2 regions of the Clostridium thermarum genome follow, and region 2 is predicted to be linked to the other one. Evidence: a T-box and tRNA genes for the amino acid it is inferred to sense, from the RefSeq annotation. Region 2 holds a T-box; the other holds one or more tRNA genes.
The links. A T-box is a leader RNA that pairs with one kind of tRNA and senses whether it is charged. The one in region 2 lies ahead of ileS (isoleucine--tRNA ligase), so its partner is inferred to be a tRNA-Ile.
Positions count from the first base shown of each region.

Region 1 (4,634 bases), 790 kb from region 2:
AAGCAGCCACTCATTTAAAGAGTGCGTAATAGCTCACTAGTCGAGAGATCCTGCGCCGAAGATGTCCGGGGCTCAAACTTACCACCGAAGCTACGGGTTGACGCTTGCGCGTCAGCGGTAGAGGAGCATCCTGTACGGGCTGAAGTCATACCGAAAGGAGTGGTGGACTGTACAGGAGAGAGAATGCTGGAATAAGTAGCGAGAAAAGAGTGAGAATCTCTTTGGTCGAAAACCTAAGGTTTCCTGGGGAAGGCTCGTCCTCCCAGGGTTAGTCGGGACCTAAGCCGAGGCCGAGAGGCGTAGGCGATGGACAATCGGTTGATATTCCGATACCACTATGACGCGTTATTACCGATGGGGTGACGCAGGAGGATAGGATGTGCCCACTATTGGATGTGGGTCTAAGCATCTAGGCAGAACAGATAGGCAAATCCGTCTGTTCAATGCTGAGGTGTGATGGGGAGCGAAATTTAGTAGCGAAGTATCTGATTCCACGCTGCCAAGAAAAGCCTCTAGGGAGTGAAGTAGTGCCCGTACCGCAAACCGACACAGGTAGGTGAGGAGAGAATCCTAAGACCAGCGGAAGAATTGCAGTTAAGGAACTCGGCAAATTGACCCCGTAACTTCGGGAGAAGGGGTGCCTACGCGAGTAGGCCGCAGAGAATAGGCCCAAGCAACTGTTTAGCAAAAACACAGGTCTCTGCTAAAGCGTAAGCTGATGTATAGGGGCTGACGCCTGCCCGGTGCTGGAAGGTTAAGGGGATTGCTTAGCGCAAGCGAAGGCATGAACTTAAGCCCCAGTAAACGGCGGCCGTAACTATAACGGTCCTAAGGTAGCGAAATTCCTTGTCGGGTAAGTTCCGACCCGCACGAATGGCGTAATGATTTGGGCACTGTCTCAACTGCAAATCCGGCGAAATTGTAGTGCAAGTGAAGATGCTTGCTACCCGCGATTGGACGGAAAGACCCCGTAGAGCTTTACTGTAGCTTAGCATTGAGTTTCGGTATTATCTGTACAGGATAGGTGGGAGACTTGGAAGCAAGGGCGTCAGCCTTTGTGGAGTCGACCTTGGGATACCACCCTGATGATACTGAGATTCTAACCGGACACCATGAAGCTGGTGACGGGACATTGTTAGGTGGGCAGTTTGACTGGGGCGGTCGCCTCCTAAAAAGTAACGGAGGCGCTCAAAGGTTCCCTCAGAACGGTTGGAAATCGTTCGTAGAGTGTAAAGGCAGAAGGGAGCCTGACTGCGACACCCACAAGTGGAGCAGGGACGAAAGTCGGACTTAGTGATCCGGTGGTACCTCGTGGGAGGGCCATCGCTCAACGGATAAAAGCTACCTCGGGGATAACAGGCTGATCTCCCCCAAGAGTCCACATCGACGGGGAGGTTTGGCACCTCGATGTCGGCTCGTCGCATCCTGGGGCTGAAGTAGGTCCCAAGGGTTGGGCTGTTCGCCCATTAAAGCGGCACGCGAGCTGGGTTCAGAACGTCGTGAGACAGTTCGGTCCCTATCCGTCGCGGGCGTAGGAAATTTGAGAGGAGCTGTCCTTAGTACGAGAGGACCGGGATGGACTGACCTCTGGTGTACCAGTTGTTCTGCCAGGAGCACCGCTGGGTAGCTATGTCGGGACGGGATAAACGCTGAAAGCATCTAAGCGTGAAGCCCACCTCAAGATAAGATTTCCCATGACGTAAGTCAGTAAGACCCCTTGAAGAACACAAGGTTGATAGGCTAGAGGTGTAAGCACAGCAATGTGTTAAGCTGACTAGTACTAATAGGTCGAGGACTTGACCTAAAACACATTCTTATGTGCAATTTTCAGAGAACAAGCTTCTCTAGTATCTGGTGATAATAGCGTGAGAGTTACACCCGTTCCCATTCCGAACACGATGGTTAAGACTCACAGCGCCGATGGTACTGCTCGGGAGACTGAGTGGAAGAGTAGGACGTTGCCAGGTTATGGATCTTTAGCTCAGTTGGTTAGAGCAACCGGCTCATAACCGGTTGGTCCGGGGTTCGAGTCCCTGAAGGTCCACCATTTGGGGGTATAGCTCAGCTGGGAGAGCACCTGCCTTGCACGCAGGGGGTCAAGAGTTCGAATCTCTTTATCTCCACCATAAGAAAACCATGAACTTTTGTTCATGGTTTTTTATTTTATTTGTTAATATATATTAAAAAATATAAAATAAAATTATAGCAATTTAAATACTAACAAATATGAGGTGAATTATGGGACTTTATAGGGTAAAGCAATTTATATGGGCTGCCTTTAGTAAAGTAACAAAGGATGACATAGAATATGTGAATTGTATTCTAGATACTGAAGAGCAAAAGTTATTTTTCATGTTATCAGTATCAGAACAAAAGCACTGTATTAGAGTAGCCCATGATGTTGAAAAGTTTTTAGAAGATATCAAGGATAAATCAGCCTTGTCTATAAGTAAAGAAGATTTTAAAAAAGTTGCTTTGCTTCATGATATAGGTAAAATAGAGAAAAGAATAAATATAATAGATAAATCGTTATTAGTAATAATGAACAAAATTTCACCAAGTAATCTCAGAAGGTTAACGAAGGTTAAAAAAGTGGATGTATACTTTAACCATGCTGAAAAGGGGTATGAAATTCTAAAAGAACTAAAGAGATATGATGATAGATTTCTATACTTAGTGAGAAATCATCATAACAATGGTATAATAAATGATGAGGAATTAGATATATTAAAGCATGCGGATGGCCTAAACTAAATAAGATAATAGGGTGGTGAGAGAATGAATTCAAAGGAAAGAAGAAAGTATATATTAAATAAGTTGAGATCCGATAATGAACCTCAGAAAGGACATATACTAGCCTCAGAAATGGGGGTAACAAGACAAGTAATTGTAAAGGACATTGCCATATTAAGAGCAGAGGGAGAAAATATTATAGCTACACCAGAAGGTTACATTATACCATCGAATTATTCTTATAAGGTTAAAAGATTAATAGCCGTATGCCATAAAAGAGAGGATATTGAGGAAGAGCTAAAAATTATAACTAAGTATGGAGCAACTATAGAGGATGTTATTGTTGAACACCCTCTATATGGTGAAATAAAAGGAATGTTGATGGTTAAGAACTTAAAAGATGTTGAAAGCTTTATGGAGAAATTTAATAAAGAAAAGGCCCAGCCCTTATCGGGACTAACCGGCGGGGTTCATATGCATACAATTGTAGCTGACAGTGAGGGTACCATAGACGCCGTATTAAGTGAATTAAAAGAAAAGGGATACTTAGCCTGTGATTAATTTGCAGAATTGCTAAGCCTATAAATAGGAGGACGACTATGGATTATGATGTATTAGTACTAGGTGGAGGAATCATAGGCTGTGCTGTAGCCTATGAGCTATCAAAATATAGTTTAAATATAGCATTAATAGAAAAGGATTATGATATTGCCGATGATGTAGCTTTGACCAATACAGCTATTGTTTATGACGGAATGGAATGTGAAGATACTCTAATGGCAAAGCTTGAGTTTATGGGAAATTCGATGTTCAGTGAAATAACTAAGAAATTTAACATACCATTTAAACGATGTGGTTCACTGATAACAGCAGAAGGGGCTAAAGGTGTAGAACAAATAGAAAAAATGTATAAAAGTGCTCAACAAAGAGGCATTGATTACGTGGAGCTACTTTCAGGAGATGAAGCAAGGACAAAGGAATCATCTCTGAGTAAAAGTGTTGTAAAAGCCTTATATTCGCCAAATACAGGGGTTGTATGCCCGTATGACCTTGCTATAGCCTATGGAGAGGTAGCTTTTGATAATGGAGTCATTTTCAGATTATCTGAAGAGGTCGTTGACATAGAAAGTATATCTAAAGGAGTAAGGGTTACTACAAATAAAAATAAGTTCACTTGTAAGGTAGTGGTTAATACTACACCTGGTGATCATTATAGTATCGATGCGGACAGAAAACTAGCCTATAAACAGGAAGAATATATTAATTATTTTGTATTAGAAGAGGAAGAGAAGGATACCTATTCAAAAATAGTATTTTCACTTGGAGAAGATGGAGATACGGCATACTACATAAATACGCTAATGGAACATAACTTGGTTTCTGTAAGGACAAAGAAAGTACTAAATCTTGAGGAAACACTGAATAAGGCTGTGAGTCTAGTTGGTGAGGTAGATAAAAATCAAATCGATAGCTTTTATTCTTCACCTTATAGGAGTGATGTAATGATAATTGATGACAGTTATTTAAACAATGGTTATGTTAGGATAACCGGTAACCATTATGGACAGGTAACTATGACACCTTCTATAGCAAAGATGGTATGCGAAACTATAGTTGGCAATTTAAATGCAAAGCTAAGAAAAAACTTTAAAGATAGCCGAAGAGATGTATTTAGGTTTAGAGAATTACCTAACGATGAAAGGCAAAACTTAATAAAGTTAGATAAAAAATACGGAAATATTATATGTACCTGTCAAATGATAACCGAGGGAGAAATTGTAGACAGCATTAGAAGACCTTTAGGAGCAAGAACTCTTGAAGGAATACAGAGAAGAACTGGAGCAACTTTAGGAAGATGTAAGGGATCCTATTGCTTAAATAAAATAATTTCAATATTAGCT
Region 1 is NZ_CP040924.1:12,592-17,225, forward strand. Features, by position in the region: rRNA gene FHY60_RS00045 (23S ribosomal RNA) at 1-1,804, shown strand, start outside; rRNA gene rrf (5S ribosomal RNA) at 1,851-1,967, shown strand; tRNA gene FHY60_RS00055 (tRNA-Ile) at 1,971-2,047, shown strand; tRNA gene FHY60_RS00060 (tRNA-Ala) at 2,051-2,126, shown strand; gene FHY60_RS00065 (HD domain-containing protein) at 2,239-2,754, shown strand; gene FHY60_RS00070 (transcription repressor NadR) at 2,779-3,294, shown strand; gene FHY60_RS00075 (NAD(P)/FAD-dependent oxidoreductase) at 3,333-4,634, shown strand, end outside.
Region 1: it has a tRNA-Ile gene. The T-box ahead of ileS (isoleucine--tRNA ligase) is inferred to sense a tRNA for this amino acid. The anticodon was not compared.

Region 2 (19,920 bases):
ACTCCTTTGAAATACAGCATTTCCCCAATGATGAAAAATATAAAAGTCAGTGCCAAATTAATTACCAAAAACAATAATAGATTAACTATACCTCTAGTTTCATTATTAGATACTAAGGATATAGAAGCAACTTTGGCAGTAGGAAATATTTTTGACACTATGCTTATAAGTGAATTATTTCCTTCATATAAGAGCTTTAACATGGCCTCAGGATCTGATTCATTCTTCCCCATTCCCTGCATAAATATATTAACTCCTATACCAAAGGCTAAGCCAATTACTCCACCTGCTATCCTTAGGGCATCCTTATGTTTACCGATATTGGTAAACCTCATAATGATCATATTCAACAGTGAAGCCAAGATTAGGGGAATTATAGGAACAAGCAAAAATATAATTAAAGAATATAGATAATATACAATGCTGGAACCACTCTTTATTCCATAGGCTATAAATGCCGGCAGCAGCATTACAGCCTCCGTTAAATACTCATATAGCAAAACAGTTATGAATTTTGCTCCTAATATTTGCGATGGTTTTAAAGGTAATGGCAGGAGCAGCTCCACATCCCTTGAGAAGTAGAATACCCCCAGTACATAGAATATACCAAATAAAAATATGGTTACACTCACTGCTCCAATGGCAAGAGTGAGTAATGCCCCCTGCTGCTGAATGGTCTCCAGCATGTCATACATTTTACCAAATAAGATTCCTATTGGCAGACTAAAGGAGGCCCCAAAAATACTAAGCAGCAAAATCATCGTCAAATATGGCGATATCTTTGTTTTTTTCTTCTTACCTAAGGAAGATAGATTACTCTTTAGCAGTACTTTTGATAATATCCATAACTTACTCATTTTCAGTCAACTCCAAGAACATTTTTTCAAGGGACTCATTACTCTTAAAATGCTCCCTCATCTCACCAATGCTGCCGCAGAACAATATCTTCCCCTTGTTAATAATGGCTACCCTATCACATACCTTCTCAGCCACATCCAAAACATGGGTGGAGAAAAATACGGTTTTTCCGCTATCCGCCTGCTCCCTCATCATTTCCTTTAAAATATAGGAGGACTTAGGATCAAGACCCGTTAAAGGCTCATCCAGTATCCACACTTTAGGCTCGTGTATCAAGGCCCCCATAATCACTATTTTTTGCCTCATACCATGGGAATAACTTTGTATCTGATCTCCCAGAGCATTTGTCATTTCAAATCTCTCTGCAAGCATCTCAATTTTACTTTTTCTGTTTTCCCTTGGAACCTCATAGATATCCGCCATAAAGTTCAAATACTCTATGCCCTTTAATCTTAAAAACATGTCAGGGCTATCCGGTACATAGGCAAATTGCTTTTTTGCCTCCAGGGGCCTTTCGCTGTTGTCTATACCGTTTATTTTGATACTTCCCCCATCCTTATCTATAATTCCGGTGATCATTTTTATAGTGGTGGTTTTTCCTGCGCCATTAGGACCTAAGAAGCCGAAGATCTCTCCATCATTAATAGTAATATTTAAGTTATCTACAGCTTTTACTTTCCCGTTATAGCTTTTACTTAAATTAGAAAGTTCTATCATTTTTTCCCCTCATTTCTCTATATAATTAACATTTATTATTTACCTATTATTATATATGTAAAACTTTCCACTATCAACCTAATAAAGTTCTTGCTAAGGTCACTGCCATTATAATTGCTGTGATGTCTGCTATAATCGCCGCCCAAAGAGTATGTCTGATTTTCTTTATACCCACAGCCCCATAGTATACAGTCAGGGTATAAAATATGGTTTCAGTTGTCCCCATTATAATGGATGCTATTATTCCAATGGCGCTATCTGCACCATACTGTTTTAGTATGTCTGTAAATACTCCCATGGCACCGCTTCCGGACAAAGGCTTGATAAAAATCAAGGGTACAATCTCACTGGGTAGTCCGATTAGCTTAACTACCGGGGCTATAAGAGCTGTAAAATAACCTAAGACCCCTGAAGCACGAAAAACTCCAACCCCTACCAGCATAGCCAGGAGATAAGGAAATATTCGTATACATATGGAAATGCCATCTTTGGCCCCTTCCACAAAGCATTCATATACCTTTACACCCTTTAAAATGCCATATATGGTAACTGATCCAACAATTATAGGTATTATGGCTAGTATTATGTAATTCATCACTCCCACCCCTTAGAAAAACTTTTCAAGAATCTTACAGCAGATAACTCCAACCAAGGCTGCCGTGGCAGTGGCCAAAATGGCGGGAAGAATTATCATCCCTGGGTTAGATGAGCCGGCTGCAGCTCTCAAGGATATTACCGTTGCAGGCAACAGCTGAATACAGGCGGCATTCATTACCAAGAAAAGGGCCATATCATCGCTGGCAGTCTCTTTATCAGGATTCAACCTCTGCATCTCCTCCATTGCCTTTATTCCAAAAGGAGTAGCAGCATTGGATAGGCCCATCATATTTGCGGTGAGGTTCATTACTATTGCTCCCAATGCGCTTTTGTCTCTTCCAGCAGATTTATAGATTTTCTTTAAAACAGGCTCCATCAAGGCTGCCAGCTTTCCTGTAAGTCCGCTTTTTTCGGCAATTTTCATAACTCCGCACCAAAGGCAGAGCAGACCTACCATACCTATGAGCAATTCTACCGGAGAGTTTGCCGCCTTGATTATAGACTGGGAGATTGCTTCCCCCTTGCCTGTAATTAGCCCCACAATTATTCCACAAGCTAAAATAAAGAACCATATGTAGTTTATCAAGTTTATCCTCCTAAAACATACTTCTCAGAACATTTATATGACCTCTGTCAAATATAGAGACCAAGGAAGTTTTAAAAATTAATTTATATTTATTAGCTTTTTTATTGAAATTAAAATCTTTAAATGATACCATTTAATTAGCAACAATATTTATGGAGGACAAGATGATATTAAGAGATATAATGAAGTATATTGAAAGTGAGTACGAAGTAATAAACATGACACCTTGTGAAGTGTGTGGTGGTGAATTTATTGCGGAAGCCCTTCAAATTTCACTGATAGATGGTGAACCTTTTGATATATGCGAATGTATTTGTTCAAGCTGTGGTTATGAAAAGGAGTTTATGTTTCATGCTCCTTTTATATATGAAAAGTCATATAAATATAGACATAATCTAAACTAAAGGGGACAAAGAGAATGGAACAGACTAATTTAGATATTGCTAAACAAGAGATAGAAGAAGCACTTAAATTAGTAGAGGATATGGAGGCAGCCCTAAGTACAGTTGACTCACCAAAGGATTTAATCAAGGAAAAATTTGATGTGCTTTCAAAAAAGGTTCAAGAGTTGGAGAACATATTGAAAACAGAAGGAATATTATAAAAAAGTGGCCTTAGGCCACTTTTTTTTAGATGACAGCTATTAGAATTTAGACTTTAGATGTAAATTCTGCTAAGAGCAGAATATTTTTTTAGTAAATATATTCTAATTGCAACTTTCTTCCATGCTGTTTCAACCATTCCACTGCCTCTTTATAGTTAGGCATATACTTTTCTACTTCTAACCAAAATAACTTAGAATGATTTCTTTGTAAAATATGGCATAATTCATGAATCACAACATAATCCAATACCCATAAGGGTGCCATTACAAGCTTCCAGTTATAGTTTATGTTATTCTTAGAAGAGCAGCTGCCCCATAGGGTTTTCTGCTCCTTTATGTATATTCTGTTTACATGCACACCAATAATTTTGCTATAATGTGAGGTTCTATCCTGAAGTACCCTTTTGGCTATTTTTTTATACAGCTGCAAAGCCACTTCTTTACATGCAGCTCTCCTATCATCGTATTTTATTGAAGAAGGTATTGCAATAGTAAACTCCTTGCCGTCGAACCCACCGTACATTCTGCTCCCCTCCTTAACCTCCACCTTGCAAGTATATTCTTGTCCTGAATAGAGAAGTTTTTCTCCATCACAAAACTCTCTTATCCTTCTGCTTTTCTGAAGCTTTTCCATGGCTTTAAGTCTATTACCTAGCCAGGTTTCCTTTTCCTTTAAAAATCTTTCTATTAATTCTTTACTGCATCTACGGGGTGCTTTAATTATTATCTTACCTTCTTCATTTATAGATAGCTCAAGTGTTTTTCGGTTGTTTCTAATTATCACATACTCAATGTTTTTATCTGCAATTTGAACTCTCTGCATTAATAACCCTCCAGCCCTGAATAATTAGTGTATTTCAATGTTAAATATTGTATAATATAAGTAAGATGCTTCAGCCAAAATGTCAGTAACATTTTTTTCAGCTATCATGACAATAAGACCCTTAAAGGCTTTAACCTATCTGTGAGCCAATTAGATGCTGCCACTGCACTTAGAGAAATATACAATGAACAAGTATCTTATATAAACATTGTAGGCGAATGGGTTTACTTTATCAACAATAAAGGTTATATCTGCAAGATCAAGCAAACCGGTGAAAACTTTACTATAGTAAAATCTGGAAGGTTTTACAATCTTTTAGTTTACGACAATAATCTATATTTTATGGAGGACACTAAAATAATGACAGTACCGCTGCAGTCTCCCAATGAAATGCGTCAAATTACCTCTGGTGCCTACACTTATACCATAAGTGATGACGGTAAAAGCCTGTTCTATATGGAGCAAGACCTTGATCCCCTAAAAAGGAACTTTTATCAGGTGACCTTAACTGATTTTAGTAAAAAGTTATTCTTCAATTCAGAGGATAAATATAGTATTACAGGTATGCATACCTATAATGATTACAAATTCAAAGAATCTTGAAATTCACAGGAAATACCTGGTTACAGTTCTGGAGGAAATTATACAGATTCCCAACTTAATCTATGCAACTTCCCCAATTCATGTCTTTGGCAATAAGGCTTACTTTATAGCAGGCAGTATGGGCAGGAAACAGAATATAGTTACAGCATGTTCTGGGTCGACTTCGATAGTAAGACCATAAAAGCAAATAAAGCCTATGATTTATATAAATAAGAAAAGAAAGTATCAGTTAATTTAACCGATACTTTCTTTTTATTATCTCTTTGTTGAATCTCTTTCAATAATTTCATAAGGAAGAATGTAATTCTTCTCTTCCAATTCTTTCTTGTTAATAGTTTTAATAAGCATTCTCATACCTACAGATCCCATATCATACATTGGTTGAGCCACTGTAGTGAGCTTTGGATAAAATATGGATGATGAATAGATATTGTCAAAACCTATTACATCAACATCTTCAGGCACTCTTATTCCTTTATCTCTTAGTGAATTTATGGCACCCATGGCTATTTCATCTGAGGCACAGAACAGAGCATCAAAAGTTCCCTTTTCCAATATTTTGTTTACTCCTTCATAGCCTTCATGAGCTTTTTGTTCGCCAAAGTAAACAAAGTTTTCATCAATTTCCATGCCCTTTTCCTTTAAGGCATCTTCATAGCCGAAGTATCTAACTGCCGCAGCATTCACTTCATCCTTATGCACACCTATGTAGGCAACCTTTTTATTACCCTTATTTAAAAGAAACATGGTTGCGTCGTAGGCCGCTTCCCTATTATCGATTGAAACGCTTGGGAAAGTCTTATCCTTGTCTGAAGTTACTACAAGAACGGTTTTAAGGTCAAGCTCTTTTATTAATTCAACTATCTCAGGCTCAAGAGAGCTGCTCATGTATAAAACTCCGTCTACCATCTTTTCCTTTAGTACTCTCAAATATTCCTTTTCTTTTTCAAGGTCTGAATCTGAGTTACAAAGTATTATATTATAGTCGTAAATATTTGCCACGTCTTCTGTCCCTCTAACAATCTCAGGATAGAACTGGCTTGATATATCAGGAATTAATATTCCTACTGTCCTAGTTCTCTGTGTCTTTAAGCTTCTGGCCACAATATTAGGCCTATAGCCCAGTTTTTTTATGGCATCCTGAACCTTCTTTTTTGTATCTTCATTTACAACGTCAACATCATTTAATACCCTTGATACTGTTGCTATAGAAACACCGGCTTCTTTTGCAACATCTTTAATTGAAACTGACATATTATTCACTCCCCAATGATACAATTTATTATTCTCAATACTCCATACCGTCAGCCAATAGAGATTTTGTAATTAAATATAATTATACTTATAAATTGAAAGCTTTACAAGATAAAATACTTATTTTATGAAAACATTATGAAAACAATATTAATTATTGCTTACTTCCCCTTGCATATATATTCGCTAAACCATTGAATCCTAACTCCTGCAAAACCTGTATGATGATATCCTTTATTTTATAGCTTTCTATCATATTTATACCAAGTTTGTTTAATTCCCTGGTAATACTATTAGCAATATTCTCGGCATCAGATTCATTAATTGATTCATTTAAATCGTCAGAGGCCCTTTCAATAGATAATACTGTCTTCCTGAGGTCGAAGTCCTGTATTCTTCTGTCTTTTTTTATTACCTTCATATATAGCCCTCCTTCTGTTAAATTATTATGTTCCTTATACTTCTATTTTACATAATTCTTCATTATTTTTAAAGCATTTTTCAGAATTTTCTTGAATATATAAAACTATGTTGCTTATCTGAATTTTATTGCTTGGCAATTTTATTATAAACATAACATATCCTTATCTTAAATAAAGAGAGCTGCCGGTCTTTTTTGTGCGACAGCCCCAAATGTGTACAATCCGATATTAGATTTTAGAGGAAATTAGAACATAAGGCATAATTTTTATTTATCATCTAATACAATAGATTACAGATAAGTAGTTACAAATTTAATAGAATATAAATCACAGGTGAGGAGATCGTCAGAATCTGCTTCTTGAATTACTACATAGTCTATGCCAACCTGCCTTAATATTCCTCTTCTATCTGTGAGTATGCTTTCACCAATAAGAAATTCAATTCTAACGTTTTTTCCTATTTGAGTTCGCAGATATCCCTGTGTATATAAATAACTTTCTGGCGTTGGTGTTTGAAGCCCTAAACCAGGAATAACCTGTTGTACTTGGCCAGGGGTTGCCTGAGGTACTGCCTGTATTTGCTGTGCTGCTCCCGGTACTTGCTGTCCAGCTCCCACAGCAGCAGGTCCTCCAACCAATTCTCCACTGGGAGTCACTGAAAAACTCGGAAATGTAGGTTGTGTAGAACCGAAAAATATTGGTGCCGGTGCGCCTGCCGCAAAAGCAGATGTTCCAGGTGAAAAGGGCCCTGCTGTTGTTCCAGGAACAAATTCTCTCATTTCTTCCATGGATAAATATTCTTCACTCATTTATAGCCTCCTGAAAAATTACTCATATAAATAAGTATGTAAGAGTATACTTACTAGATTATTATATGTTGCTCTTTACGGTTGGTGACAGAAAAAAATGCGGAAAATCTTATACATAAAGATTTTCCGCAATATTAATTACTTAACTACTTCAACAGCCATTTTTAGCTTTTCACCGTTAATATTAAATTCTATACCTGCCTTATCGCTTCCGTATACAACTTCAACAGTCAGAGTTTCTCTCTTTATTACATCCTCAAATTTCTTACCTACAGCCTCTAACATGTCATTGCCGGCTATATAGAGATTGATTCTGTCAGCAACTTCAAAGCCGCTTTCTTTTCTCATATTCTGAATCTTGCTGACAATTTCTCTAAGGTGTCCTTCCTCTCTCAATTCATCACTGATATGAGTATCAAGTACTACACCTATTGTTCCTTCACCGGCAAAAGCAAAACCTTCCAAGCCCTGCATTGTAACCAGCAAGTTCTCCTTGTTGAGCTCAATTTCTGTTCCATCAACGTTGATTACTACAGACTTACCGCTTTGTACTTCCTGAGCAAGCTCCATCTGATTTCTGCTGGCAATTTCTTTTCTTATTGCAGGAATCATCTTACCGTAAGACTTTCCCAATACAGGAAGATTTGGCTTAATTTCAAAATTAACATACTTTGAAAGATCGGCACCAAATTGAACCTTCTTAATGTTCAACTCATCTTTAATTATATCTCCGTAGTACTCAGGAAGTGCTGCAGTACTTACAAGCATTTCTGACAATGGCTGTCTATTCTTAATATTGGCACCATTTCTTGCGCTTCTACCAAGCTTAACAATGCTGTAAGCAAGGTCCATAGCCTTCTCCAGGTCCTTATCTACCGTATCAGCATTGTACTCCGGCCACATGCATAGATGTATGCTCTCCGGTGCAGAAGGATCCAAGTTTACAACCAAGTTTTGGTAAATCTCTTCAGTCATGAATGGTACAAATGGAGCTGCTACCTTACAAAGTGTAACAAGAACTCTATATAAAGTTACATAAGCTCCAATCTTATCGTCTGTTAACTCTTCACTCCAATATCTGGCTCTGTTTCTTCTTACATACCAATTTGATAGCTCATCAGTAAAGGACTCTATTGCTAGTGCAGCTTGAGTTATTCTGTATCCATCCAGATCTTCATCCACAGTCTTCACTAAGGTATTAAGCTTTGACATAATCCACTTATCCATAACATTTCCGGATTCAAAGTCTGCATGCTTTGTAGGATCGAAATTGTCTAAGCTTGCATAAAGCACATAGAAGGAGTAAACATTCCACAGTGTGCTTAAGAACTTTCTTTGAGTCTCAGCTACATCATCCTCAGAGAATCTGGTTGGCAGCCATGGAGCACTGGCAGTGTAAAAATGCCATCTTGTTGCGTCAGAGCCTTGATGCTCAATTACCTCGAATGGGTCTACAACATTTCCCTTATGCTTTGACATCTTTAAGCCGTGCTTATCAAGTACGTGGCCTAATACTACGCAGTTCTCAAAAGGATTAGTATCAAATATTGCCGTGGAAATAGCAAGCAGTGTATAGAACCATCCTCTAGTTTGATCTACTGCCTCTGATATAAATTGTGCAGGGAAGTTAGCTTCAAATAATTCCTTATTCTCAAAGGGGTAATGATGCTGGGCAAAAGGCATAGATCCTGAGTCAAACCAGCAGTCAATAACCTCGCCGGTTCTTGTCATTTCCCCTCCACACTTTTCACATCTTAACTTTACAGCATCAATATAAGGCTTATGAAGCTCTATATTTTCAGGAGTATTTATTCCCTTTTGCTTTAGTTCTTCTATGCTGCCGATACATTCCTTGTGGCCGCAGTCACATTGCCAAATTGGCAGCGGAGTTCCCCAGTATCTATCTCTTGAAATACCCCAGTCTATAACATTTTCAAGGAACTTACCAAATCTACCGGTTCTTATATTGTCAGGATACCAGTTGATCTTATTATTGTTTTCAAGCAATTTATCTCTAAGGGCAGTCATCTTTACAAACCAGCTGTCCTTTGGATAGTAAAGCAGCGGTGTGTCACATCTCCAGCAGTGTGGATAGGAGTGAGTGAACTTTTCTGACTTATAGAGCATGTTATGTTCTGCCATATATTCTAGTATTTTTGGATCTGCCTTCTTAACAAATACTCCAGCCCATGGCTCAACACTCTCAACGAACTTTCCTTCTCCATCTACCAGATTGATAAGCGGTAATCCATATTTCTGACCAACAAGATTATCGTCTTCTCCATAAGCAGGTGCAATATGAACTACTCCTGTACCGTCAGTCAAGGTAACAAAGTCTCCATGGATAACATAGAAGGCCTTCTTATCCGGAGTGGCAAAGGGGAATAATTGCTCATATTCCATTCCTAAGATATCTTCGCCTTTGAACTCTCTTATAACTTCATGTTCATGGTTTAATACAGATAAGAGGTCTTTAGCGAGTATAAAATACTCATCATGAACTTTTACCTCTGCATAATCATATTTTCTATTTACCGCTAAGGCAACGTTGGAAGGTAAAGTCCATGGAGTTGTTGTCCAAGCAAGTATATACTTGTTAGTTTCTCCCTTTATCTTGAACTTTACAAAAGCAGTTGCTTCCTTAACATCCTTGTAGCCTTGTGCAACTTCATGTGATGAAAGACCAGTTCCGCATCTTGGGCAGTATGGTACTATTTTATGACCCTTGTATAAAAGATCCTTTTCCCACATTTTCTTTAGTGCCCACCATTCGGATTCAATGTAATCATTGTGATAGGTTACATAAGGATTATCCATATCAACCCAATAACCAATTTTTTTAGACATATCCTCCCACATATTAACGTAGGTAAATACGCTTTCCTTACAATGCTTTATAAACTCTTCTACACCATACTCTTCTATCTGAGGTTTCCCTGAGATACCCAGCTTCTTTTCTATTTCAAGTTCTACCGGAAGTCCATGTGTGTCCCAACCGGCTTTTCTTAATACCTTATATCCCTTCATAACCTTATATCTTGGTATAAGGTCCTTAATAACTCTTGTTATAATATGACCAACATGGGGCTTACCATTTGCTGTTGGCGGTCCGTCATAAAAAGTAAAGTATTCACCTTCTTTGTTCATGTCAAAGTTTTTTTGAATCACATTCTTCTCTTCCCAAAGCTTTCGTATGTCTTTTTCAATTTGTACAAAGCCCTTGGAAGAATCTACTTTTTTGTACATCTTGTTTCCCCTTTCCTTCCATTGTATAGTCTACTTTTCAGATATTAATGAATTATATACTAGTATAACCAAATTATGTTATTAAAAACTCATTAAAAGTGAGAGTATTTATATGTATTGTTTTAAACTCTATAAGTAAATAAAAAACTTCGCCCTACAGGACGAAGTTATATTCGCAATACCACCTCTAAAGTACACAAATCAAGTACATATTCAGAATCAATAAAGCTTAATTCCAGTCTATACTCTATCCTGTAACGTAGGCTTACGGACTCGCTTACTCAGTATTATGAAACACTATTTCAGCTATCAGCTCCACGGTGATTTTCCTTAAACGTTCGCTATGGCTTTCCACCAACCGCCACTCTCTTTAAGCTCTCTGCTTAAGTACTTATCCGCTTCACAGCATTTCGGCTATCTTAGATTATAGTACAGTTAGCGATTATTGTCAATTACTTTTGATATAGTAAGGCATATAAGAAAATTGCGTCACAACGCAATTTCTTTCATATGCGAATTTTTATTTTAATTCAAATAAATCACTAGTAGCAAATTTGTACAGAAATCATATGATATATTAGAATCCAAAGAAAACCGGCATTCTGTTGACTGTGTAACGTACGGCACAGTTGATACATGCCATAAATTGCTGCAAGATAATAAAAAATAAAACTTATTTGAAAGGTGGATTAAAAAATGAGTAGATGTCATTGTAGACCTATGTGTGAACCAAAACCCGTTTGCATGCCATACACAGGTGATAAGAATTGTATCTGCGATTTCCCAACCCTTATCATACTAATTCTTATAGTTCTTCAATTCTCAAAGCATGGAAAAGGCTTCGGATTTGACAAGGACGATGACTATGATGATTGCGACAGAAAAGGCAAAGGAAATGACGTAATAGGAAACGGAGTATTATTCATAATCGCATTATTCTTCTTATCCTGCGCTGGCTGCGGAAGAGGCAGATACTAAGCAAAAAAAGAATGAGGGCTATGATAGCCCTCATTCTCTTTTATACCATTTCTGGTTGTTTAATCTGTATTCCGGTAATTACCTTAACAGGACATTTGAAAGCACACAGACCACAGTTTGTACACTTAGTATAATCCACAGAAGCTATATTATTGTCCACAGCAATTGCCTGTACAGGACAATTCTTTTCACATATTCTACAAGCAATACATCCCTTTGAGCAATTTTCTCTTGTAGTCTTACCAATATCCTTTGAATTACATGCCACTCTATAAGCATTATCCATTGGCACTGATTCAATAAGATTCTGAGGACAAGCTTTTATACAAGCTCCACAATTTACGCATTTTACTTCGTCAACCACTGCCACCCCATCAACTACAGCTATGGCACCGAACTTACAAGCCTTCACGCAGTCACCGCAGCCAAAACAGCCGTATGAACAGCCTGCCAGACCTTCCAGAGCCGCAGCTTCCTTACAGGTAGTTACTCCCTGCAAGTCCGCTTTTATCTTTCTGGAAGAACAATTGCCGCTGCATTTAACAAAGGCAACTTTCTTAGCCACCTCCACTGCAACTTCTCCTATTTGAGCTCCCATAATCTCAGCTATTTTTGAAGCACAGGCAGCACCACCTACGGTACAGGCAGTTAATGGTGCTCCTTCTTCTACTATTGCAGTTGCATAGGCCTCACAACCTGCATAACCGCAGCCACCACAGTTGGCTCCTGGCAGTACTTCTCTTATCTTTGGTATTCTTTCATCCATTTCAACGTGAAATTTCTTTGCGGCATAGCCCAGCAGAACACCGAAGAGTAAACCTAAAAACCCTAAGCTTAGAACAGCACTTAATATATTCATGTAATCCATAACGCTCTACCTCCCCTTACCTATCTTATTAGTCCTTGGAAGCCCAAAAATGCTATGGACATGAGACAGGCTGTAAAAAGGGTTATTGGAAGTCCTCTGAGTGTTTCCGGTATATTTTCATTGCTGTCTACGTTCTGTCTGATAAAGGACATAAGTACTATAGCAAGCATAAATCCAAGAGCAGAGGCAATTCCGTTAGCTACTGATTCCAGTAAATTATATGATTCCTGAACATTTAACATGGTCATACCTAAAACAGCACAGTTTGTTGTAATAAGTGGAAGATATATTCCCAGAGCCTTATACAAGCCAGGTGAATATTTCTTTATAACCATTTCAACAAACTGCACCAAGGCAGCTATAACAAGAATGAAAGCTATTGTTGATAAGTATTCCAATTTCAAAGGAATCAATATAAAGGTATTAACTATATAGGTCATTAAGGAAGCTATTATCATAACAAAGGTAACAGCTAATCCCATACCAATGGCTGCTTCTTTCTTTTTGGAAACCCCAAGAAAGGAGCATATGCCCAAAAATTTAGAAAGCACATAGTTATTGATGAATATGCCACTTATAAAAATCAAAAATATCTCCATACTAATGTACCTCCCTTACACGTTGTTTCCATGGCACTGAGATGCCATGCTGCAGCTCGAACAGTTATGATCTAAAGTTTTAGCTTTAGTCCCGGCTTTCTTCGCCTTTTTAATGTTCACATAATTGATTACAGCCATTAGTGTTCCAAGAGTAAAGAAGGCTCCCGGTGCCAATATCATAATTGATGCCGGTTTGTATGCTTCAGGCATAACCTGAGTTCCAAAGAAGGTACCTGCACCCAGAATTTCTCTTATGGTACCTACAGCAAGTAAGCCTGCAGTAAAGCCTAATCCCATTCCTATAGCATCAAAAATTGCTGGTAAGATAGGATTTCTGTTAGCATAGGCTTCTGCTCTACCTAATATAATACAGTTAACAACTATCAAGGGTATAAATATACCAAGAGATTTATATAAGGCCGGTACATAGCCCTCCATTAACATTTGAACCACAGTAACTAAGGATGCGATTATTACTATATATCCGGGAATTCTAATTTTATCCGGTATAACCTTTCTCAGTGCTGAAATCATTGCATTTGAAAATATTAAAACTACCATTGTAGCTAAGCCCATACCTAATGCATTTTCCGCAGAGGTTGTAACCGCTAGAGTTGGACACATGGCTAAAACCTGAACAAAAGTTGGGTTTTCGGTGATTAATCCATTCTTAAATCTCTCAACTAACTTATTCATTTTTCCACTCCTTTTCTCAAAGCTTTTGTCACTCACTTGCACCAGAGGTTCCATCTGATGCTGCTTCACTTGCACCCGAAGCTGCATCAGAGCCACTGGCGCCAGAAGTAGCATCTGATTCGCTAGCACCGGAGGTTCCATCGGTTTCTTCCAATTCAAAATCAACGCCCTTTATAGTTTTCATATAGTAAGAAATTGCAGTATTAACTCCTGTTCCTACAGCTCTTGAAGATACTGTAGCACCGCTTATTGCATCAACTTCGTTTTCGGCAGAAGCTTGCCCTTTAACTATAGAAATGCCCTTTTCTACAGGCTTACTCACAAACCCACTTCTAAACTTTTCCTCAACTATTTTTGCTCCCAGACCAGGTGTTTCAGAATGTCCAATTACTTTTATTCCAGACAACTTATCTTCTTTAGAAATAGCAACAAACATTTCTATATTCCCATGGAAGCCAGTTGTCGTAACCTTGATTATATGTCCCAGTACTTCGCTATCCCCCTGAACCTCAAAAGCTTCCTCCACCTTTGTCTTTTCAGACTCATCACCGCTAGGAACCTCAAGAACAGTTTTGCCTGTTGCTCCAGGCAAAAGCTCAGCTAAGTCGCTTGAGGAAATCGCCTTGTTCTCAGCTATGGTTTCTGCTGTAAGGTCGTTGACAAATCCTATTGAAAGTCCAGAAAGAGCTGTTATTATAAATAAAATCAAACCTAGTTTTAAATTTTCCCGCATTACTTAGCAGCCTCCTTTACTGTTTTCTTGGAAGTAAAGTGGTCTATAACCGGAGTAAATAAGTTTAAGATTATTACTGCATAATATGGTCCCTCAGAATTATATCCTAAAATCATAATTATCATGGATACTATTCCAAAACCTAAGCCAAATATAGCTTGTCCTAAAGCACTTTTAGGTGTAGTATGTGGCTCTGTAGCCATAAACACCGCAGCAAAGAATAGTGATCCAACCAGTAATTTAGATTGTACATCATAGCCTAATAGTGCCGCCATGGCAGCTGAAGATAATATTGCAACTAACGGGGTAACTATAGAAATCTTTCTTCTTATAACTAAATATAGTCCACCCAGTAATATTGCAGCTATTGATACTTCCCCCATATTTCCTTTTACTTGTCCAATTACCATAGACAACAATTTTGAGTCAAATACCGGTGCAGTTCTCTCAGCAGAAAAATCTGATGGCTTTATCATAGCTGCTGCCCATGAAGCTATGATAAAAGCTTTTGCAGCTCCTGCCGGATTCATAAAATTGTTTCCAAGCCCACCAAAGAACAACTTAACAACAACTGTAGCAAATATTGAACCTACTGCTGCAACCCATAGCGGAATAAAAGGTGGCAGAATAAGGGCTACAATTATCCCTGTTACTACAGCGCTTAAATCTTTAATAGTCTGTTTTCTTTTTACTATTACATTGAATACTGCCTCGGCTATAACGCTGGCTACCGCACCAACCGCTATAACTCCTAAAGTTGAGAATCCGTAAAAATACGTACCTGCCACGATTACCGGCAGTAAGGCTATTAATACGTCGATCATCTGTTAATTCACCTCTTTGTTAAATTTTAAATGCTGTAATTTTGTGCTAGTATTTTAGCATAATCGGTGAGTAAACTATGCTGTTATGTACTGTAAATGAATGAAACGGTTTACTCCCAATCATATTATATCGTGAAATCAGGCTAAATGGTATGTCAAATAATGGTATATATTACCTCTTTATCAGCTATTTTTTGTCTGATAGTTACCAAATTAACAATTAAACTTTAAGTAAAATCAGATAAAATCATGTAAATTCAATGGATAGCAACATTTTAACAGACATATATTTTGTTATTTTATTAACAATTACTAATTTTTTGTTAATAAAATATTTATATTTTTTTTCGACTTCTATTAAAGGAGTAGTCTCCACAGACTACTCCTTTAACATTATCCCCTATTCACCTGATGTATGGATTGGCCCTTTATAGCCATCACAGCCTCTGAAAAGGCTTCTGCCAAGGTAGGATGTGCATGCATGGTCTCTATTACATCCTCAACCCTTAAGCCAGTACTTACCACCAGTGTGCCTTCATGTATTATATCTGAGGCATGAGGCCCCATTATATGAATTCCTATGATCTCCTCTATTTTTTCGCCTTCCACTTCATCCCTGGCTTTCGATATAACCTTTACCATACCTTCCGGTTCTCCTAGGGTAAGGGCCTTCCCATTTGCACCGAAAAGAAATTTACCCATCTTATAGTTTATCCCCTGCTCCTTAGCCATTTCTTCAGTAATACCAACGGAAGCTATTTCAGGGAAAGTAAATATACAGGAAGGTACTACACTTTTATCATCCGATTCTCTTCCTATTACAATATGCTCAGCTGCTTTTATTCCCTGATGGGCGGCGGCATGGGCTAACATTGCCTTCCCATTGATATCACCAATGGCATATATGCCTTTTACATTGGTTCTGAAGTTACTGTCTACCTCCACCCCTTTTCTATCAAAGCCTATACCGGCAGCCTGCAAGTTTAATTCTTCTATCAGAGGTACACGTCCAACGGAAAGCAGCACTTTTTCCGCAGCTATTTTAGTTGTGCTCTTTTTTGTTTCACAGTTTAGGATATATTCATACTCCGACTTTTCAATACCAATGACTTTAGTTGAAGCAAATATCTCCATCCCCTTTTTCTTCTGTATAGCTGTGAATCTCTTAATAATATCTGAATCGGCCATAGGCAAAATACTGGGCATATATTCCACAACAGTGACCTTTGTTCCCAGTGCATTAAAAATGGCCGCAAACTCCATGCCAATAACCCCACCTCCTATCACAGCAAGGCTTTTTGGCACTTCAGTAAAATCCAGAATGTCATCACTTAGCATTATCCCTTCTAAGTTAGCTCCAGGGATAGGCGGAAGCATTGGCTTGGATCCGGAGGCTATGATTATGTCATTTCCCCTTAATTCTTCCTCGCTTCCATCATCCTTTATGACTGTTACGGTACTTTCATTCTTAAACTGGGCCCTTCCTTTAACCACCTCAACCTTATTGGCTTTTAAAAGCTGTTGAATTCCGGACACTAGTTGCTTAACAATGGTTCTTTTTCTTTCTTGGATTTTATTTACATCAATGCCATACCCTTCAACCCTTATCCCAAACTGATCAACATTTCTCAGGGTATTTACTATTTCTGCAGTTCTATACAATGCTTTTGTTGGAATACATCCACGGTTTAAACAGGTCCCCCCCAATTCATCCTTTTCAACAAGGGTAACTTTAGCCCCTAACTGAGCTGCCCTAATAGCAGCCGTATATCCCGCCGGCCCTCCTCCGATGATAATTATACTCTTATCCATTAATTCACCTACTCTTTGTGAAATCTATTATTTAAAAGAATACTTTATATCAGCTGTCAAATGTCAATTGTCAATTTTCAAGTATTCTTCCGCCATCTCAGTATCGGTATCCTTGCCGCCCTCACCTCATCAAGCCTACGCACTACAGTATTGTGGGGTGCAGTTTTCAGAACTTCCGGATCCTCTCTTGCCTCCTGAGATATTTTAATCATAGCTTCAATAAAGGCATCTATAGTTTCCAGGCTTTCTGTTTCTGTGGGTTCCACCATTATGGCACTATCCACAATAAGCGGGAAGTATATGGTTGGCGGATGATAGCCATAGTCCAGCAGTCTCTTTGCCATGTCCAAGGTAGTAACGGTATGGGCACCTTCTTCCAGGCCCCCCAGTACAAATTCATGCTTACATACCTCGTCTATTGGCAGGAAATAATGGTGTTTTAACCGTTCCTTCATATAGTTGGCATTTAGGACTGCCATTTCGCTGGTCTTCTTTAAACCATCTGCCCCCATAGTAAGTATATAGGTATAAGCTCTTACCAAAACTCCAAAGTTGCCATAGAAGCTCCTCACCTTACCAATGCTTAGAGGCCTGTCATAATCTAGCCTATATAGATCTCCTTCTTTATTGACTACTGGTACCGGCAGGAAGGGTTCCAACTGCTTCTTTACCCCTACAGGCCCACTTCCGGGACCTCCTCCGCCATGAGGAGTGGCAAAGGTCTTATGGAGATTTAAATGAACAACATCAAAGCCCATATCTCCAGGCCGTGTTATTCCCATTATGGCATTCATATTTGCCCCGTCGTAATATAGCAGTCCTCCAGTCTCATGAACAAGCTGTGCTATCTCTTGGATATTCTTTTCAAAAAGCCCTAGGGTACTTGGATTAGTGAGCATTAATCCTGCAGTTTCTTCATTTAATACTGACTTTAGACTTTCCAAATCCACAGCACCTTTACTGTCAGATTTTACTTCCACCACCTGAAAACCGGCAACGGATGCAGAAGCAGGATTAGTTCCATGAGCTGAATCCGGCACAATTATCTTCTTTCTTTTATACTCGCCACGGCTCTCATGATAAGCCTTAATAATCATAAGTCCCATTAATTCACCATGGGCCCCTGCTGCGGGCTGCAGGGACATAGCATCCATACCGGTGATTTCACATAGGGCTAAGCTTAAGTTATACATCAGCTCCAGCGCTCCCTGTACAGTTTCCTCCCTCTGATAGGGATGAATATCTCTAAAACCTGATAAGATTGCCATATCTTCATTAATCTTCGGGTTGTATTTCATGGTACAAGAGCCTAGTGGATAAAAGCCGGTATCCACACCATAGTTCTTATTTGAAAGCAAGGTGTAATGTCTTATGACATCAACTTCACTGACCTCCGGTAGGTCTAATTCAGATTTTCTTAATAAGTTTTCTGGAATCATTTCTTCCGTAGAGCATTCCGGCACATCACATTGGGGCAGAGAATAGGCTTTTCTTCCCTCTTTGGAAACTTCAAAAATTAAAGCATTGTATTCCTTCATACTATTTCCTCCATTATCTGGACAAGGTTATCTATTTCAGACTTTGTTCTCTTCTCTGTAACACAGAGTAATGAACCGTCCCTATATCGGGGATAATCCCTACCTAAATCATAGCCTCCCAATATTCCATTAGTTAAAAGCTGTTCATTTAGTTTAGAAATATCCACTGGTGACTTCACTGCAAATTCCATAAAGAAAGGCTTGTTAAACAATGGTGCGTACTTACCGGTCTTGATTAATTGCTTGTATGCATAGTGGGCCTTTTTCATGCTTTGCTGCGCTACCTCTTTAATTCCCTGCTTTCCTAAGGTAGTCATGTATACCGCTGCTGCCAAAGCATTTAAGGAATGGTTGGAGCAAATATTTGAGCTGGCCTTTTCTCTTCTTATATGCTGTTCTCTTGCCTGCAGGGTCAATACAAAAGCCCTCTTGCCTTCTACATCCACTGTTTGGCCTACTATTCTTCCCGGTAACTTTCTCATTAATTTTGCACTGACAGCCATAAAGCCTAAGTGCGGCCCTCCAAAGCTCATACTGTTTCCTAAGCTTTGACCATCTCCAACGGCAATATCTGCCCCGATTTCTCCCGGTGTTTTAAGCAGTGCCATGGCTATAGGTTCCACATTCATAATTAACAGAGCTTTATTTTCATGGGTAACTTTTTCAATCTCAGAATAGTCCTCCGCTATTCCAAAAAAGTTTGGATTCTGTACTATTACTCCTGCTGTATCCTTGTCAATTAAGCCTTTCAGATGGTCTATGTCAGTAACCCCTTCATTTACTTCTGCTTCAATAAGACATGCTTCATGAACCTTCATATAGGTAGCTAAAACTCTTCTTACTTCCGGGTGCACAGTTTTGGATACGATTATTTTCTTTCTTCTGGTATTATCTACAGCCATCATGGCCGCCTCTGCGCAAGCAGTAGCTCCATCGTACATAGAAGCATTAGCTGTATCCATTCCTGTTAAATCTGCTATCATAGTTTGATACTCAAAAATGGCCTGCAAGGTACCTTGGCTTATTTCCGGTTGATAAGGGGTATAGGAGGTATAAAATTCTGACCGTCCGATTATATGTTTTATTATTGAGGGTATATAGCGGTCATAAACTCCTGCCCCTAAAAAGCAAACTAATTCCTTTAAATTTCTATTTCTGTTTGCCATGCTTTCAAGCTCATTTGTCACTTCCAGCTCAGCCTTGGATTTTTGCAGCTTTAATCCATCCTTTAGCCTAATACTCTCAGGAATATCCTTAAAAAGTTCTTCAATTGATTCTACCCCAATAGTCTTCAGCATCAGCTCTTCGTCTTGAATTCTATTTGCAATGTAAGGATACATATTATCTCTCCTC
Region 2 is NZ_CP040924.1:797,969-817,888, reverse strand. Features, by position in the region: gene FHY60_RS03475 (putative ABC transporter permease subunit) at 1-857, opposite strand, end outside; gene FHY60_RS03470 (ABC transporter ATP-binding protein) at 850-1,575, opposite strand; gene FHY60_RS03465 (spore maturation protein) at 1,649-2,170, opposite strand; gene FHY60_RS03460 (nucleoside recognition domain-containing protein) at 2,183-2,758, opposite strand; gene FHY60_RS03455 (metal-binding protein) at 2,923-3,162, shown strand; gene FHY60_RS03450 (hypothetical protein) at 3,177-3,362, shown strand; gene FHY60_RS03445 (M48 family metallopeptidase) at 3,451-4,185, opposite strand; gene FHY60_RS03440 (DUF5050 domain-containing protein) at 4,327-4,788, shown strand; gene FHY60_RS03435 (LacI family DNA-binding transcriptional regulator) at 5,044-6,042, opposite strand; gene FHY60_RS03430 (ATP cone domain-containing protein) at 6,197-6,463, opposite strand; gene FHY60_RS03425 (hypothetical protein) at 6,755-7,273, opposite strand; gene ileS (isoleucine--tRNA ligase) at 7,412-10,519, opposite strand; T-box leader at 10,674-10,932, opposite strand; gene FHY60_RS03415 (hypothetical protein) at 11,216-11,497, shown strand; gene FHY60_RS03410 (RnfABCDGE type electron transport complex subunit B) at 11,538-12,365, opposite strand; gene rsxA (electron transport complex subunit RsxA) at 12,386-12,964, opposite strand; gene rsxE (electron transport complex subunit RsxE) at 12,980-13,660, opposite strand; gene FHY60_RS03395 (RnfABCDGE type electron transport complex subunit G) at 13,689-14,393, opposite strand; gene FHY60_RS03390 (RnfABCDGE type electron transport complex subunit D) at 14,393-15,217, opposite strand; gene lpdA (dihydrolipoyl dehydrogenase) at 15,611-17,029, opposite strand; gene gcvPB (aminomethyl-transferring glycine dehydrogenase subunit GcvPB) at 17,107-18,567, opposite strand; gene gcvPA (aminomethyl-transferring glycine dehydrogenase subunit GcvPA) at 18,564-19,907, opposite strand; gene gcvH (glycine cleavage system protein GcvH) at 19,909-19,920, opposite strand, start outside.